3 regions of the Mesorhizobium sp. M0938 genome follow, and region 2 is predicted to be linked to each of the others. Evidence: predicted binding sites of a transcription regulator. Region 2 holds the regulator's gene; each other region holds the start of a gene.

The links. The regulator LexA, encoded in region 2, represses DNA repair genes until DNA is damaged. The targets are predictions, from matches to a motif close to TGTTCNNNNTGTGTTCNG.
Region 1: the regulator LexA is predicted to act here: its motif matches at 4,437-4,454, upstream of recA (recombinase RecA).
Region 3: the regulator LexA is predicted to act here: its motif matches at 3,592-3,609, upstream of NKH73_RS01680 (DNA recombination protein RmuC).

Annotation. Positions count from the first base shown of each region.
Region 1 is NZ_JAMYNS010000010.1:159,442-165,391, forward strand. Features, by position in the region: gene NKH73_RS19375 (PhzF family phenazine biosynthesis protein) at 1-211, opposite strand, end outside; gene alaS (alanine--tRNA ligase) at 270-2,936, opposite strand; gene recA (recombinase RecA) at 3,216-4,313, opposite strand; gene NKH73_RS19390 (PfkB family carbohydrate kinase) at 4,590-5,564, shown strand; gene NKH73_RS19395 (TfoX/Sxy family protein) at 5,534-5,857, opposite strand; gene NKH73_RS19400 (GFA family protein) at 5,948-5,950, shown strand, end outside.
Region 2 is NZ_JAMYNS010000004.1:13,698-19,647, reverse strand. Features, by position in the region: gene moaC (cyclic pyranopterin monophosphate synthase MoaC) at 1-338, shown strand, start outside; gene NKH73_RS07720 (molybdopterin molybdotransferase MoeA) at 338-1,543, shown strand; gene lexA (transcriptional repressor LexA) at 1,648-2,400, shown strand; gene NKH73_RS07710 (ComEC/Rec2 family competence protein) at 2,394-4,850, opposite strand; gene gltX (glutamate--tRNA ligase) at 4,953-5,950, shown strand, end outside.
Region 3 is NZ_JAMYNS010000001.1:343,411-349,360, forward strand. Features, by position in the region: gene dapE (succinyl-diaminopimelate desuccinylase) at 1-47, shown strand, start outside; gene NKH73_RS01655 (transporter) at 50-643, shown strand; gene truA (tRNA pseudouridine(38-40) synthase TruA) at 767-1,522, opposite strand; gene NKH73_RS01665 (GNAT family N-acetyltransferase) at 1,541-2,050, opposite strand; gene fmt (methionyl-tRNA formyltransferase) at 2,047-2,982, opposite strand; gene def (peptide deformylase) at 2,992-3,537, opposite strand; gene NKH73_RS01680 (DNA recombination protein RmuC) at 3,642-4,916, shown strand; gene NKH73_RS01685 (GFA family protein) at 4,921-5,325, opposite strand; gene NKH73_RS01690 (cation diffusion facilitator family transporter) at 5,489-5,950, opposite strand, start outside.

The DNA of each region.
Region 1 (5,950 bases), on a different contig from region 2:
TAGCATGGCCACAGAAGTCGACTTCATGAACCGGCGTGAACCAGCGCAAATCCCAACCCTTGCCATTCGGCCGCGCAAACGCGGTTTCAGCAAGGTTGTTCTCGTTTGCGATGGCCTGCATCACATCGTCCGATAGCCAGTCCGCCAAAATGAGAACGGCAGCAGGGTTGCCCTGGAAAGCCCGTTCGGCAAAAGCGTCGACTTGATACATAGTCAACGTTGCCACATCATCCCCGCTGCCACTTCGGCCTCGCGTTACCGGTGCAGGTTCACGCAGCTTCCAGCGCCGCCTTCACCGCAGCAATCGCATCCTCGGCCTTCGAGGCATCCGGGCCACCGGCCTGGGCCATGTCAGGCCGGCCGCCGCCGCCCTGCCCGCCCAAGGCCGCGGACGCCACGCGCACCAGATCGACGGCGCTAAAGCGGCCGGTCAGGTCGTCGGTGACGCCGACCACGACGCTGGCCTTGTTGTCCTCGCCGGCGCCAACGAAGACGACGATGCCGGAGCCGAGCGACTTCTTGCCGGCATCGGCCAACGGCTTCAGATCCTTCGGCGAAACGCCGGACACCGCCTTGCCGAGGAAACCGACACCGGCAATGGTTTCGTTTTCCGCAGGCACGCCGGATGGCGAGCGGTCGCCCAGCGCCAGCTTCTTGCGCGCTTCGGTCAGTTCCTTCTCGAGCCTCTTGCGCTCATCGAGCAGCGCCTCGACGCGGGCCGGCACGTCGGCCGGCGAAATCTTCAACGTGGCAGCGACCGCCTTCAGCCGTTTGTCCTGCTCGTCCAGATGCTTTCTGGCCGCCTCCCCGGTCAACGCCTCGATACGGCGCACGCCGGCGGCGACAGCGCTGTCCGACACGACGCGCACCAGACCGATATCGCCGGTCGCCCTGACATGCGTGCCGCCGCAGAGCTCGACCGAATAGGGCCGGTTGGCCTTGGCGCCATGCAGGCCCGTACCCATCGAAACGACGCGCACTTCGTCGCCGTACTTCTCGCCGAACAGCGCCATGGCGCCCTCGGCAATGGCATCGTCGACAGACATCAGCCGCGTCGACACCGGGCTGTTCTGGACGACGATCTCGTTCGCCATCCGCTCGACCTCCTCGAGTTCGTCAGGCGAAATCGGCTTGTTATGCGAGATGTCGAAGCGCAGACGCTCGGGCGCGACCAGCGAGCCCTTCTGCGCGACATGGGTGCCCAGCACCTCGCGCAGCGCCTCATGGATCAGATGCGTGGCGGAATGGTTCGCGCGCAACCTGGAGCGGCGCGCATGGTCGACCTTCAGCTCGACGGTTGCGCCCGTGCTGACCGTGCCGCTGACCACCTTGCCGAGATGCACGAAAAGCCCATCGGCCTTCTTCTGCGTATCGGAGATCTCGATCGAGAACCCTTCGCCTGAAATGACGCCGGTATCACCCATCTGGCCACCGGACTCGCCATAGAACGGCGTCTGGTTGACGACCACGGCAACGGCGTCGCCCTTGGCCGCGCTGTCGACGGTCTTGCCGTCCCTGACCAGCGCCTGGATGAGGCCTTCCGCCTGCTCGGTCTCGTAGCCGAGGAACTCGGTGGCGCCGGCCGTCTCGCGCACCGGGAACCACACCGTTTCGGTCGCGGCCTCGCCGGAACCAGCCCAGCTCTTACGCGCCTCGGCCTTCTGCTGTTCCATCGCATTGGTGAAGCCGGCAAGATCGACCGAGATGTTGCGCTGACGCAGCGCGTCCTGCGTCAGGTCGAGTGGAAAGCCATAGGTGTCGTAGAGTTTGAAGGCTGTCTCGCCATCCAGCATGTCGCCGGCGCCCAGTCTTTCCGTCGCCTCCGAAAGCAGGCCCAAGCCGCGCACCAGGGTCTTGCGGAAACGGGTTTCTTCAAGCTTCAGCGTCTCGGTGATCATCTGTTCGCCGCGCAGCAGTTCCGGGTAGGCCTGGCCCATCTCGCGCACCAGCGCCGGCACCAGCCGCCACATCAGCGGATCGCGGGCACCGAGCAACTGTGCGTGGCGCATGGCGCGGCGCATGATACGGCGAAGCACATAGCCGCGACCTTCATTGGACGGCAGCACGCCGTCGGCCACCAAAAAGCAGGACGAACGCAAATGGTCGGCGATGACGCGGAACGAGGCGACGGTGTCTGCATCCGGGCCGCGGCCGAGCGCGGATGACGCAGCGTCGATCAGGTGACGGAACAGGTCGGTCTCGAAGACGCTTTCCACCCCCTGCAGAATGGAGGCCATGCGCTCGAGCCCCATGCCGGTGTCGATCGACGGGCGCGGCAGATCGATGCGCTCGTCCTTCGTCACCTGTTCATACTGCATGAATACCAGGTTCCAGAATTCGAGGAAACGGTCGCCATCCTCCTCGGGGCTGCCGGGAGGGCCACCCCAGATGTGCTCGCCACGGTCGATGAAGATCTCCGAGCACGGCCCACAAGGTCCGGTGTCGCCCATTGCCCAGAAATTGTCCGAGGTCGGAATGCGGATGATGCGATCGTCGGAAAAGCCGGCGATCTTCTTCCAGAAGCCGGCGGCCTCGTCATCGGTGTGATAGACGGTGACCAGCAGCTTGTCCTGCTTCAGCCCGAACTCCTTGGTGATCAGATTCCAGGCAAGCTCGATGGCGCGTTCCTTGAAATAGTCGCCGAATGAGAAATTGCCGAGCATCTCGAAGAAGGTCAGGTGGCGCGCCGTGTAGCCGACATTGTCGAGGTCGTTGTGCTTGCCGCCGGCGCGCACGCTCTTCTGGGCGGTCGTGGCACGCGAATAGGGCCGCTTTTCCAGGCCGGTGAAGACATTCTTGAACTGCACCATGCCGGCATTGGTGAACATCAGCGTCGGGTCGTTGCGCGGCACCAGCGGGCTCGACGCGACGACCTCATGACCCTCCTTGCGGAAATAGTCGAGGAATGTCGACCGGATCTCGTTCACGCCACTCATGAATAATACTGCCTTCTGGAGAGAACCGCCGGCCCGGCCGACGGTAAATGGACTCTTCGTTTTAGAAGATCGATTGGGCCTTTTAGCGATCACGCCGCAGCCTGTCCAGAAACACGGAATTGGGCCAACTTGCGGGCTTGCAGGTCATCGGCGCCACCGCTGAAACGCAAACCGCCGGCGCTAGGCCGGCGGTTTGAAACGCAACAATACAGAACTCGATTACATAAGCTGGAGGTGATGAACCGGGATTATGGCCAAACTCTGGCCACCACTGAGGCCTTACATCGCGCCAGCTTCATCCTCGAAACCATCGTCGCCGCCTTCGGAACCACCATTCTCGAGGAATTTCTCCGCGATCAGCCCGGCATTCTGCCGCAGTGCCAGTTCGATCTCGCGCGCCGTATCGGGATTGTCGCGCAGGAACAATTTGGCGTTCTCACGGCCCTGGCCGAGACGCTGCGAATTGTAGGAAAACCAGGCGCCCGACTTCTCGACCACGCCCGCCTTGACGCCGAGGTCGACCAGCTCGCCGGTCTTGGACACGCCCTCGCCATACATGATGTCGAACTCGACCACCTTGAAGGGCGGCGCCAGCTTGTTCTTGACCACCTTGACGCGGGTCTGATTGCCGACGACCTCGTCGCGGTCCTTGACCGAGCCGATGCGGCGAATGTCGAGGCGCACCGAAGCATAGAATTTCAGCGCGTTGCCGCCGGTCGTGGTCTCGGGCGAACCGAACATGACGCCGATCTTCATGCGGATCTGGTTGATGAAGATGACCATGGTGTTGGAGCGCGAGATCGAGGCGGTCAGCTTGCGCAGCGCCTGGCTCATCAGCCGGGCCTGCAGGCCGGGCAGCGAATCGCCCATCTCGCCCTCGATTTCGGCCCGCGGCGTCAGCGCCGCGACCGAATCGACCACCAGCACGTCAATGGCGCCGGAACGCACCAGCGTGTCGCAGATCTCCAGCGCCTGCTCGCCGGTATCAGGCTGCGAGATCAGGAGGTTTTCGAGATCGACGCCGAGCTTGCGGGCATAGACCGGGTCAAGCGCATGCTCGGCATCGACGAAGGCGCAGATGCCGCCCTTCTTCTGGGCTTCGGCCACCGTGTGCAGCGCCAGCGTCGTCTTGCCCGAGCTTTCCGGCCCATAGATCTCGACGATGCGGCCGCGCGGCAGACCGCCGACGCCAAGCGCGATGTCGAGACCGAGCGAGCCGGTCGGCACCGTTTCGATCTCGACGACCTGCTCGTTTGCGCCGAGCCGCATGATCGAGCCCTTGCCGAAAGCACGCTCGATTTGCGACAGCGCCGCATCCAGAGCCTTTGATTTGTCCACTGCCTTGTCCTCTACAAGCCGCAAAGAATTCTGAGCCATGATACATCACCCCTTGGTCGTCAATGAAGGCCGGACAATCCGTAATCCTTCTTAATTTGTACCTTATTTGTTCTTGTTTGGCAAGAGGCATCAAATAGCTGAAAAACAAACGATATCCGTATTTGTTCTTTTTTTGTTTCGCATTTTTCGGCTCGGATGTATCCCGCACCCTCTGCGGGATCGTGCTGCCATCTTCCGAATCGCGCCGTAGGTTGCCGGGTTGCGCCGGACAACCTAGTCTCCACCCGAGCAATCAGCAAAGGTCATCTCGCCGGCATGATGAAGTCGCCGACAATCCTGGCCGTAGGCGGCGCCTATGTAGACCGACGAGGCCAGGTCCCGGGCGCCTTCGTGCCGGCGGCGTCAAATCCCGGCACGATGCGCGAGGATGTCGGCGGCGCCGTCTTCAATGCCTTGCGCAGCGCCGTGCGCCGCGGCATTTCAGGCTCGCTGCTTTCGGTGCGCGGCGGCGATGTTCTGGCCGACACGGTTTCGCGCGCCATCCATGCCGCCGGCATTGCCGATCTGTCCGCGGTGTTCCTCGATCGCGCGACGCCGAGCAACACGATGCTGGTCGACGGCGACGGCGCGCTGATCATCGGCCTTGCCGACATGGCGCTTTATGACCTGGCGCTTGCCAAGCAGATCCGCCGCGCCAAGGTGCGCGAGGCGATCGGCACTGCCGATGCGGTCCTGTGCGACGCAAACCTGCCGTCGACGGCGTTGGAGCGGCTGGTAGCGCTTGCCGCCGGCAAGCCGGTCTTCGCCCTCGCCGTCTCACCTGATAAGGCGGGGCGGCTCGCGCCGATGCTCGGCAGTCTGGCGATGGTCTTCATGAACCTGCGCGAGGCCGTCGCACTCGCCGATGTCGATACCGGCGCCGCGGCGCAAGATATCGTCGACGGCCTGAGGCGTGCGGGCCTCAGAGGCGGCGTGGTGACGGCAGATGACGGCCCGGTGCTGGGTTTCGACGAAGCCGGCGCCTTTTCGATCCTGCCGCCAGGAAAGATCGCGGACGGCGCCGCCGACGCGCTGGCGGGTGCAACGGTGGCTGCCCTGCTCAACGGCCTGATACTGCGCGCAGCACTGCGCGAAGGCGTTGCCGCGGCGATGCTTGCCATCGAGGGTACGGGGCTTGCGCCGGCTTTCACGGCTGCGAGTTTTGCCGACGCGCTGACGCTTGTGCCCAAGGCGCGGGAAATTGCCAGCGGGGAGGCAACCTATTTGCCGGCCCGCAGCCCTGCCTCATAGGCCCGGCGCGCCCAGACCGCCATCTCGTCCGGATCATCGAAAGCACTGTCGGGAATGCTCCAATACGGCATCGAGACCAGCTTGCCATGCCTCGAGCCGGTATAAGCCCATTGCCGGCAGCCGGCCGCTTCGAATCCCGGCGCACTTTCCGCGTCGGCTTTCAGCAACATCTCGCCGCGCAGCACGATCGCAACGATGACGCCGTCGAAATAAATGCCCTTGCCGCCGAACAGTTTTCGTATGCTGACCGGGCCAAGCCCTTCGAAAAGCTCGGCGATGCGTTCATTGTCCATGCGTCGATCATGTCACCCGGATTTCCCCTTGTCATCGCCGCAACCGGCACCATCCTGACAAGTTGAAACCAATTTCGTCGGAGTTTTGTCATG
Region 2 (5,950 bases):
ACGTGCTGGGTACGGCTCGCATCGCCGGCATCATGGCGGCCAAGAGGACTCATGAGCTGATTCCGCTCTGCCACCCGCTGCTGTTGACCAAGATATCCGTCGACATCGAACCGGACGCGACGCTGCCCGGCCTGAAGGTCACGGCGTTGGCCCGCGTCACCGGTAAGACCGGCGTCGAGATGGAGGCGCTGACTGCCGTCTCGGTCGCTTGCCTGACCATTTACGATATGGCCAAGGCGGCCGACCGCGCCATGGTGATCTCGGGCATTAGGCTGGTGGAAAAGACCGGCGGCAAATCCGGCGACTACAAAGCGGGCGCCCAGGGGACAGGCCGATAATGGCGCTGCTTCCGGTCGCCGAGGCGCTAGAGCGTCTGCTTGACGATGCTGCGCCCTTGCAAGCTGAAAGCATCGCCCTGATGGACGCCGCCGACCGCGTGCTGGCGGGGCCGCTCATGGCGCTCCGCACACAGCCGCCCTTCAACGCGTCCGCCATGGACGGCTATGCCGCGCGGGCCGAGGATGTCGCGTCAGTGCCGGCAACACTTTCGGTGATCGGCATGGCGCCGGCCGGACGCGGCTTTGCCGGAACAGTCGGCCCGACGCAGGCCGTGCGCATCTTTACCGGCGCGCCGCTTCCCGCAGGCGCCGATACCATCGTCATCCAGGAGAATGTCCGCGACCTCGGCGGCGGCAGCATCGAAGTGACCGCGCCGACGGTTGAAGGCCGCAACATTCGACGCCTCGGGCTCGATTTCTCGAAGGGCGACGTCCTGCTGGAGAAAGGTCGCCTGCTTGATCCGGCGGCGTTGTCGCTGGCGGCGTCGGCCAACCACCCGCAGGTCAGCGTGGTGAAACGGCCGCTGGTCGCCATCATCGCTACCGGCGACGAATTGCTGCCGCCTGGCAGCGAGCCTGGCCCCGACCAGATCATCTCGTCAAATGCCTATGGCGTCGCCGCCGCTGCTCGCTTGGTCGGCGCCGACGCGCTCGATCTCGGCATCGCCTCCGACCGCAAGGAGGCGATCGCCGCGCTGGTGAAAAAAGCGGTCGATGCAGGAGCCGACGTCATCGTCACGCTGGGCGGCGCCTCAGTCGGCGACCACGACCTTGTGCATGACGTGCTGACTGGCGAAGGCATGACGCTCGATTTCTGGAAGATCGCCATGCGACCGGGCAAACCGCTGATGTTCGGCCGGCTGGGCGACATCCGCTGCATCGGCCTGCCTGGCAATCCAGTGGCGAGCCTGGTCTGCACACAGCTTTTCCTGAAGCCGTTGCTTGCGCGGCTCGGCGGCCGCGCCTACCGGCAGGACATGCGTCAGGCGCGGCTCGGCGCCGCCATTCCGGCCAACGATCTCAGGCAGGACTATGTACGCGCGGTGGTGAAGGAAGACGCCGGCACGCTAACGGCGACGCCGTTCGGCATCCAGGATTCCTCGATGCTCAGGATGCTGGCCGACGCGAACGGGCTGATCGTGCGTGAGCCATTTGCACCCCCAGCCGCGACAGGCGCCGCCTGCAGCGTGCTGATGTTACGCTGAACAAACCGTCAACGCATTCATTAAACTTTAAACAGTTGCGGAACACAACTGGAACAGATAGTGTTTGTTCTGGGTTTGTTTTTCTGATTCTGTTGGGGGTCGCGATGCTGACACGCAAACAACATGAGCTGTTGATGTTCATCCACGAGCGGCTGAAGGAAAGCGGCATTCCGCCATCGTTCGACGAGATGAAGGAAGCGCTCGACTTGGCCTCCAAGTCGGGAATCCATCGGCTGATCACGGCGCTGGAGGAGCGCGGCTTCATTCGCCGGCTGCCCAACCGCGCTCGCGCGCTGGAGGTGCTGCGCCTGCCCGATTCGATCGCGCCCGGCCTCAATGCGGCGCGCAAATTCTCGCCGAGCGTCATTCAGGGCAGCCTTGGGCAGAGCAGCCATGGACAGGGCAGCCTCGGGCGGCAGATCAAGCCGGCGCCTTCACGCATGCCTGCGGCCGGCAACGACGACGACGTTGTCGCCACCGTCTCCATCCCGGTGATGGGCCGTATCGCTGCCGGTGTGCCGATCGATGCCATCCAGCACCAGACGCATTCGATCTCGGTGCCACCGGACATGATCACCGGCGGCGCGCACTACGCGCTGGAGGTCAAAGGTGATTCGATGATCGAGGCCGGCATTTTTGACGGCGATACGGTCATCATCCGCAACGCCGACACCGCCCAGCCTGGCGAGATCATTGTCGCCCTGGTCGACGAGGAGGAAGCGACCCTGAAGCGGTTCCGCCGCAAAGGCGCCTCGATCGCGCTGGAAGCCGCCAATCCGGCCTATGAGACGCGCATATTCGGGCCGGACCGGGTCAAGGTGCAAGGCAAGTTGGTCGGGTTGATCCGGCGTTACTGAACGGCAGCTTTCTTGGGTTTCTCAGGCTTGCGGTAAGGCGGCAGACCCCTCGCCTCGCGCGAAAATCTCCGCTGCTCATGCCAGGGCCTGTATGGCTGATCGACGGCAAAACGGATTTCTGCGCGCGTCGTCGCTGATAGCGGATCGAAGAAGACGGCAGCACTGCCCATGCGAGCGAGCTGGCGTTTGGTGACGACGAGAACCAGCGGGTTGCGGCAGGGATTATAATAGGCTGTGGCATCGTCGATGACGATCAAATCCGCAAAGCCACAGGCCGGCCGCGCGGTTTTGCGGTCGTCGGCGAGCGCGATGATGGCGCCGGACGGATGCCGGGCGATGCAGAGGCCGTCAGTGCAGTAAAAAGGCGCTCCCGGCGGCAGGTCGGCAGGGTCGGCGATGTCGAACCGCACGTCTCCTTTTTCAAATGTCTCCGGCTCGACAATGGTCGCTGAGGTCAGCGCATGTTTCCAATTGTCGGTTGTGAATTCGTTCGAACGCACTCGGTTGATGGCAAGTTCGCCGCCGCCGATCGGCAGCGCCACCAGATGTGCGTCCTCCGAGATCAGCACGTCGGGGGTGCGTGTCTCGGAAATCGTTAGCAGGCCGGCGAGCGCAAAGGGAAGTGCCGCAAGCCGCAACCATGTCGTCGCCATTGTGGCAATGACCAGGGCGACCGTCACCAGCAGAACCGACTGCAACGAAATCAGCCCGACTGCATCGACCGGCGAACGCTCGGAGATCCATCCCGATATTGCAATCATCGCCGTCAGCCCCTTGCCCATCATGTAGAGGAAAGGCCCGTCGAGGCCGAAAGGCATTGCCAAGGCGCTAACGACGGCCAGGAACATGACGACCGTGACGATCGGCATGACGGCCAGATTGGCGAACAGGCTGAGCGGCGAGACGCGCTGGAAGTGCCAGATGGCGAAAAGCGCGGTGGCGCTGCCGGCAATGATGGAGGTCATTGCGATTGCACCTGTCCCAGCGAGGAGTTTCCGCGTGACGAAAGCGACCGGTGACCGTCGCTGCGGCGGCGCCTCGGCCTTGTCGGCACGATAGTCCGACCAGCCTGCATAGGCGCCTACGAGGGCTGCGGTCGCGGCGAAGGACATCTGGAAGCTGGGGCCGACCACCTCGTGCGGCGACACGACGATGACGGCGATCGCTGAAATCGTCAGATTGCGCATGGTGAGTGCGGCCCGATCGAACAGCACGGCGACAAGCATCACCGCCAACATGATGAAGCTGCGCTCAGCCGCGACCACGACACCGGAAAAAATCAGATAGGCAGCTATGGAAACGAGTGCGGCGCCGGCCGCATATTTTTTGACCGGCCTGCGCGACGAAAAATCGGGGAACAGCGCAAAGGCGCCGCGCAGCAATCCCATGATGGTGCCGGCGACAAGCGCCATGTGCAGGCCGGAAATGGAGATGATGTGATAGATGCCGGTGCGCCGCATCGATTCGTTGATCTCTTCGGGGATGCCGGCACGCACGCCGACGATCAGCGCTGCGGCAATCTCCCCCTCGGCGCCACCGATGCTGTCCCTGATATGGTCGGCGATGCTTTCGCGCGCCTTTTCGATCGAGGCGGAAAGGCGCGTGGCTAACGGTGCATCCTCGGAAGCGACGATCTTCGGATTGCCAAGGAAAAAGCCGCTAGCGCCAATACCGGCGAAATAGCTGTCAAAGGAGAAGTCATAGCTGTCCGGCCTAACCGGGCCAGTCGGAGGCAGAAGCCTCACATAGCCGGCCACCACCGAGCCTGCGGTCATCTCAGCGGGAGTTTTGCGTGCCGAAACCCTGACCCGTTCCGGTGCATAACGCAGTGTCGGCCGGGCGGTCGATATCACGTCGATGGTCAGCCTGATCCGGCCGTTCGCCATCTGGTCGAGCCTGACGACGCGGCCGGTGAGCTGGGTCTGGATTACCGAACCTAGCATCTGCGTTCCCGCGCGCCAGGTTTCAACCTTGGCGGCGAGCACACCGAGTGCGCACAGCAACGCTGCCATGAAACACAAATGCGTTTTGCGCCATGACCGCGTGACCGCTGCACACAATGCCGTGAGGACCACGACGGCGATGGGTTGGGGAAAGCCCGGTTCCACGGCAAGCGAAAAATAGACGATCACGCCGGATGCCAGGAAAACCGGCACCAGCAGGAAGGCGACGCCGCGGTCGAGTTCCATGCCGGCCGCCGAAACAACGCTGTTGCGGACAGCGGATGGTGCGAGGCGACGGAACTGTCGGCGGAAGCCAACGACAGGCCCGGGTGTTGGACTGGGTATTGGCGCGGAGCGGCCTGGCGAAAGAGGCTGGATGCCCGGGTGCGACCCAGGCAACGAAACGGGTAGCGGCTCGGCGTGAGGAACGTCGGCAAACAGCGATCGTTCGCTGACGCTTGCGACCGCGCCCTCGCTCTCGTTCACGCCGCGGCCTGGTCCAGCCATCGGGTCTGCCCCTTGCGCCCTTGACCTCCTATGCTACATGAACGCGCGACGCGCGAAAGTCCGCGCAACCACATCCGTTTCCTGCGCCTGCCCGAGAGTTCCATGTCCGACAAGGTCGTCACCCGTTTTGCCCCCTCGCCCACCGGCTTCCTGCATATTGGCGGGGCGCGCACGGCGCTGTTCAACTGGCTGTATTCGAAACACACCGGCGGCACGATGCTGCTGCGCATCGAGGACACCGATCGTGAGCGTTCGACGGCTGCGGCAACCGCTGCCATCCTCGACGGGCTCTCCTGGCTCGGCCTCACCTGGGACGGCGAGCCGGTATCGCAGTTCGAGCGCGCGCCGCGCCACCGCGAGGTAGCCGAGGAGTTGGTGCGCATGGGCAAGGCCTATTATTGCTATGCGACGCCAACCGAGCTGGAGGCGATGCGCGAGAGCGCGCGGGCCAAGGGGCTCCCTCCCCGCTATGATGGACGCTGGCGCGATCGCGACCCGTCGGAGGCGCCTGCGGGCGGTAAGGGCGCCATCCGCATCAAGGCGCCGACCGAGGGCGAGACGGTGGTGGATGATCTCGTGCAGGGTGAAGTGCGCTTCCCCAACAAGGATCTCGACGATTTCATCATCCTGCGCTCGGACGGCAATCCGACCTATATGCATGCTGTCGTCGTCGACGACCATGACATGGGCATCACCCACATCATCCGCGGCGACGATCATCTGACCAACGCCGCCCGCCAGATGGTGATCTATCGAGCCATGGGCTGGGACGTGCCGTCGATGTCGCATATTCCGCTGATCCACGGCGCCGACGGCGCCAAGCTGTCGAAGCGACATGGTGCGCTCGGTGTCGAGGCCTATCGCGCCATGGGCTATCTGCCCGAGGCGCTGCTCAACTACCTGGCGCGGCTTGGCTGGAGCCATGGCGACGACGAAGTGATGTCGATCAAGGACATGATTGCCTGGTTCGATATCGGCGACGTCAACAAGGGCGCCGCCCGTTTCGACTTCGCCAAGCTGGAGGCTTTGAACGGCGTGCATATGCGCCGGATGAGCGACGCCGAATTGCTCGATATCTTCATCGCCACCTTGCCCTATCT
Region 3 (5,950 bases), on a different contig from region 2:
TCTATCAGCGCTTCATCGAAGACTGGTTCGAGCGAGGCGTATCGTAATCATGCTTTCGTCGGATGAAACCTACGCTTCGCTGAACGGCGCCTGGCGACTGATGCTCGGCAAGGCCGACGGGCTGCGCCTGCTCGATCTTTCGGTCGACGGTTTCTGGAATTCCTTCTTCGCCATCGTCGTAGCGGTACCGGCGCTGATCGTCGGTTGGGTCGGCCTTGCCAACGAGATCGGCGATCCCAATGCATTCGCAGGGCGCTTCAGCATGCTGATCCGCCTGGCGACGGTCGACATCGGCGCGTGGGTGTTGCCGCTTGCCGGCCTTGCCTTGGTCGCTCCGCGCGCCGGCATTGGCGGGCGCTTCGTCCACTATGTCGTCGCCAGCAACTGGGCGTCGGCAATCACAGCCTGGATGATGCTGCCGGCGGCGTTGATCAGGCTTTTCCTGCCGTCCACCAACGAGTTCGTCGTGCTGGCATCGCTGCTTTTGTTTGCGCTGTCGATGGTCCTGACCTGGCGGATGACAAACGTCGCCATCGGCAGGGGCGCGGCTGTCGGCACCGCTGTCTTCGCCGGCATGTTCGCGGCGTCGCTGGTGGTTTGGTTCGGCATGGAGACGCTGCTCGGCATCGGTGCGCCGGCTTAAAGCGTCGCGCTTGAACCAATCATGCACCGCGCTTTAAGGCCTTTGTTTCTATGCATGTCGTTAGCCCAAAACCACTGCGCACCCTCGGGTCAGGCCCGAGGGCATGCTTTTAGGCGAGATGCATTAGTCGACCTTCGGATAGTCCACCCCAACGAGAAAAAGGCCGTCGGGCGGCGCGACCTGGCCACAGGCTGCACGGTCGCGCGCATCGAGCGCCGCCTTCAGGTCGACAATTGTCCAGCCGCCTTCGCCGACGCGCTTCAGCGAGCCTACCATCGAGCGCACCTGATTGTGGAGGAACGAGCGCGCCGAGGCTCGCACTTCGATCACGTCACCCAGCCGGCTGACGTCCAGCCGGTCGAGCGTTCGGATCGGGCTGTCGGCCTGGCATTGGGTCGAGCGGAAAGTGGTGAAATCATGCCGCCCCAGCAGCACCTTTGCCGCCTCGTGCATAGCCTCGGCGTCGAGCCGCTTCGGCACCCACCAGATCTTGCCCTTGTCGAGCGCGGCCGGCGCGCGACGGTTGACGATGCGATAGAGATAGTGGCGCCCGATCGCCGAGAAACGCGCATCGAAGCTATCGGGCACGACAGCGGCCTTGAGGATGGCGATGCGCGCCTTGGCCACTTGCAGATGGGCGTTGACGGCGTCACGCACCTTGTCGTCCGGCCACGCCTTGACGAGATCGACATGCGCCACCTGGCCGGAGGCATGGACTCCGGCATCGGTGCGGCCGGCGCCGCGCAGCGAGACCTCTTCGCCGCAGAATTTCTCGATCGCCTGCTCGATCGCCTGCTGCACCGAAGGCTGGTCGGCCTGACGCTGCCAACCGGCATAGAGACTGCCGTCATATTCGATGTCGAGGCGAAAACGCGGCATTCCTAAAGCAGGATAAGGTTAGGCGGCGAGCGCAGAGCCGAAGGCCGAAGCGTAGACCAGCTTGCCGGTCTCAGGCGCCTCGCCCCAGGCAAGTGCCTGCAATGCGTCGCCCTGGTATTCGCTTTCGAATTTTTCAGCGCGTGCGTGGCTGTAGCCGAAACGGCTGTAATAGGCGGGATCGCCAAGCACCACCGCCAGCAGTTCGCCGGCGTCCTTCAGACGGATATGTGCCTCGCGGACCAGCGCGCCGCCAATGCCGGTGCCATGGAATGACGGCTCGACCGCCAAAGGCGCCAGCGCCACCGCCGGAAAGCTCTTGCCGCCTTTCTGGACGAAAAGCCTGGAAAACAGGATGTGGCCGACCACCTGTCCATCTTCGTCCGCCACCAGTTCGACGACGGCATCGCCGCCGGTGACCAGCGCGTCGACCAATCCGGCCTCCGCCTGCTGGCCGAATGCATGTTCTTCGACGAGGCGGATCGCCTCACGGTCCCGCGGCGTCGCCGCGCGTATCGACATCATGCTCATGAGAATTTCATTCCTTTTTCGAGCTTGGCCCCGCGCAAAAACTCCTGCGCGGCAATGGGCCTGCCGCCCGCACGTTGAACTTCGACCAGCCTGATCGCGCCTGACCCGCAGGCGACCGTCAGCCGGTCGTCGAGAATTCCTCCCGGCTCGCCGGCGCCTTGCGAAAGCGTCGAGCGAATGAGTTTCAGCCGTTCCAGCCGGCCGCCGATTTCGATCTCGCACCATGCGCCAGGAAAGGGCGACAGACCGCGAATATGATCGTGGACTTCGCCGGCAGGCCGCGTCCAGTCCACGCGCGTCTCCGCTTTATCGATCTTTTTGGCATAGGTCACCCCCACCGTCGCTTGCGTGGTAAATGTCAGGGCATCCCTTTCCAGCCGTGCCAACGCTTCCGTCATCAGCGCAGCACCAATGAACATCAATCGATCGTGCAGATCGCCGGCCGTCATATCGGGGTCGATGGCGCATTTTTCAACCATGGCCACCGGGCCGGTGTCGAGGCCTTCTTCCATACGCATCACCATCATGCCGGTTTCCGTATCGCCAGCCATGACGGCGCGCTGGATGGGGGCAGCGCCGCGCCAGCGCGGCAACAGCGATGCGTGGCCATTGAGGCAGCCGAGCCGCGGCGCTTCGAGAATGGGTTTGGGCAACAGCAATCCATAGGCGACGACCACGGCGACGTCTGCCCGCAAGGCGCGGAACGCCTGCTGCTCGGCTTCGCTTTTCAGCGACACCGGCGTCCGCACCTCGATGCCCAACCGCTCCGCCTCGCGCTGCACCGGCGACGGCGTCAGTTCCAGCCCTCGGCGACCGGCGGCGCGCGGCGGCTGGGTGTAGACGGCTTCTATCTCATGCCCGGCTTCCGCGATCGCCCGCAGCGTCGGCACCGAGAATTCAGGCGTACCCATGAAGATGACGCGCAGGGGCATTTTTGAGCCCTATCCCACCAGCTTGCCTGGCGCCTTGTTGCCCGACGTCTTGTCCCTGGCGAGCTTCTTGAACTTCTTCACCACCATGTCGCGCTTCAGCTTCGAAATGTGGTCGATGAACAGAACGCCGTTGAGATGGTCGATCTCATGCTGCAGGCAGGTCGCCATCAGGCCTTCGGCCTCGATCTCTTGCAGCTTACCGTCGCGGTCGAGATATTTCACGCGCACGGCGGCGGGGCGCTCGACCTCGGCATAGTAATCCGGGATCGACAGGCAACCCTCCTCATAGACCGAGCGCTGATCGGCGCTGTCGAGGATCTCGGGATTGATGAAGACATGCGGCGCCGGCGTCTCGTCCTCCTTGGCGAGGTCGATCACCAGCATGCGCAGCGGTTCGCCGACCTGGATCGCCGCCAGACCGATGCCGGGCGCATCATACATTGTCTCCAGCATGTCGTCGGCGAGTTTGCGCAAAGCACCGTCGACGCGCTCGACCGGTTTCGAAACCTGGCGCAGGACGGGATCGGGAAGGATGATGAGAGGCTTGATCGACATGGCGTCTCACCTAAGACGTCGCACGGAAAGCGTCAACCGGGGCGTTTGAAGCGCCGTTCACGTTTTGATCTGTGCCATCAGGCCGAATCATCTATGCTACCCATATGAACGAGTTGACCACCATCCTATCCGAACCGATCGCTCGGCTCGGCGCCACCACGATCACGCTCGGCCACGCACTGGCATTCGGCGCGATCCTGCTCCTGGGCCTGTTCGTGGCGCTGGTCGTCGCGCTGTGGCGGTCGGCCAAGGCGCGTGCGGTGGCTGCCGCCGAAGCCGCCGACCATGCCCGCGACGCCGAGGCGCGGATGGCTGGCATCCTGCAAAGCCAGGCCGAGATGCAGGGCCGCATGGGCGCCATCGCCGAAGTGTTCGGGGCGCGGCAGGCCGAACTCACACAGTCGATCGGCCAACGTCTCGACGCGATGACCGGCCGTCTCGGCCAGACCATGACCGAGCAGACGAAATCGACGCATGAAAGCCTCGCCAAATTGCAGGAACGGCTGGCGGTCATCGATACGGCGCAGGGCAACATCCAGTCGCTGGCCGTCCAGGTCGTTCAGCTTCAGGCGATCCTCTCCAACAAGCAGACGCGCGGTGCCTTTGGCCAGTCGCGCATGGAAGCGATCGTCGCCGACGGCCTGCCGCACGGTGCCTATGAATTCCAGGCGACCTTGTCGAACGGCAGCCGGCCCGACTGCTTGGTGAAGATGCCGAACGGCGCGCCGGCGCTTGCCGTCGACGCCAAGTTTCCGCTGGAAGCCTGGAACGCCATCCGTGCCGCCGAAGGCGTCGATTTGCAGAAGGCCGCAGCGCAAGCGTTTCGGCGCGACATCGAGGTGCATGTCCGCGATATATCGGAAAAATACCTGATCCAGGGCGAGACGCAGGACACCGCCTTCATGTTCGTGCCGTCGGAATCGGTGTTCGCCGAAATCCATGAGAATTTCGAGGGGATCGTCCACAAGGCGCACCGGGCCCGCATCGTTATCGTCTCGCCGTCGCTGCTGATGCTGTCTATCCAGGTCATCCAGGCGATCCTGAAGGACGCACGCATGCGCGAACAGGCGCATCTGATCCAGGGCGAAGTCATCCGGCTGATGGAGGATGTTTCGCGTCTCGACGAGCGGGTGCGCAAGCTGCAGAGTCATTTCGGCCAGTCTGCCAAGGATATCGACGAGATCCTCGTCTCGACGTCGAAGGTGACCAAGCGCGGCCAGAAGATCGAAGCGCTGGAGTTCGGCGCGCAGCCGGCGGAGGGCGAGGCCGGACCAGCCGCGACGACCCATGGGGCCGGCGCGAAGGCCGAAGCGGGTGGGCGCGTCGCCGACTCCAAGACCGGCCAGCTGAGGCTAAGGGTCGTCGAAGGCGACGACTGAAAGGCTACTGCTCCTCGACGATCGTCGTGCCTTCGAATTCCGGCAGCCAGCGCAGCGCCGAGCGGTGCCAGATCTGTTTTCTCGGGATCAGTTCATCGCGCTGCCGCGCCGTGCCAACCCTGATGCCGTAGACTTTCGGCCCGTCGCCGACCGACGTGGCGTAGAGATGCGAACCGCACTCGCCGCAAAAACCCTGGGCGCGCCTGGCGCCGCTCGGTGCGGTCTTGATGTAGATCTTCGGCGTGCCCTTGGTGATCCGGTAGTGATCCTCCGGCGCCGGCACGGTCACTCGAAATGCCGTTCCGGTCAGTTTCTGGCAATCGGTGCAGTGACAGATACTGGTCTTTTCCGGATCGACCTCGGCCTCGTAAGTGATGGCGCCGCAATGGCACCCACCGTCGATTTTCATCTTTGTTCCTCCCGAAATCCGTTCAGCATCTCAGATCGCCGTGCATTTGGACGCACATAGTACACTCCAACACTTAGAATCCACGCATCGCGCTTTCCGAAAATTCCGATTTTTCGGGCCGATGCGGTGGCATGGCAAGTGCGCCAGGCGAACGCCAAGCCGGCTAGTCCGGCGCATCTTTAGACGCTGCTTCGATCACCTTGCGCCGCTGCTCCCACATCCCGGTCGTCTGCGGCTTGACGAACAGCCGCTTGATCTCCGGCACCTCTGCTTTCAGCCGCGCCTCAATGCGTTCGACGCAAGCCTCGATCGCGGGCGCCGACAAATGGTCCTCGAACTCGATGCTCAAGCCGGCGACGATCTCCCGAGGACCCATATGGATGGTCAGCACGCCGTTGGCCCGCTGCACCGCCGGATCCTCCTGGGCGATCGTCAGCACTTGCTTCTGCGTCTCGAGCGAGGCCGGTTCGCCCATCAGCAGGCTCTTGCTTTCGCGCGCCAGGAAGATCGCCGTCCCTGCCAGAATCAGCGCAATGCCGATCGACGCCGCTCCGTCGAGTTGCGGCATCTCCAGCACCTCCGCCGCCAATATACCGGCGAAAGCGACGATCAGGCCGAGAAGGGC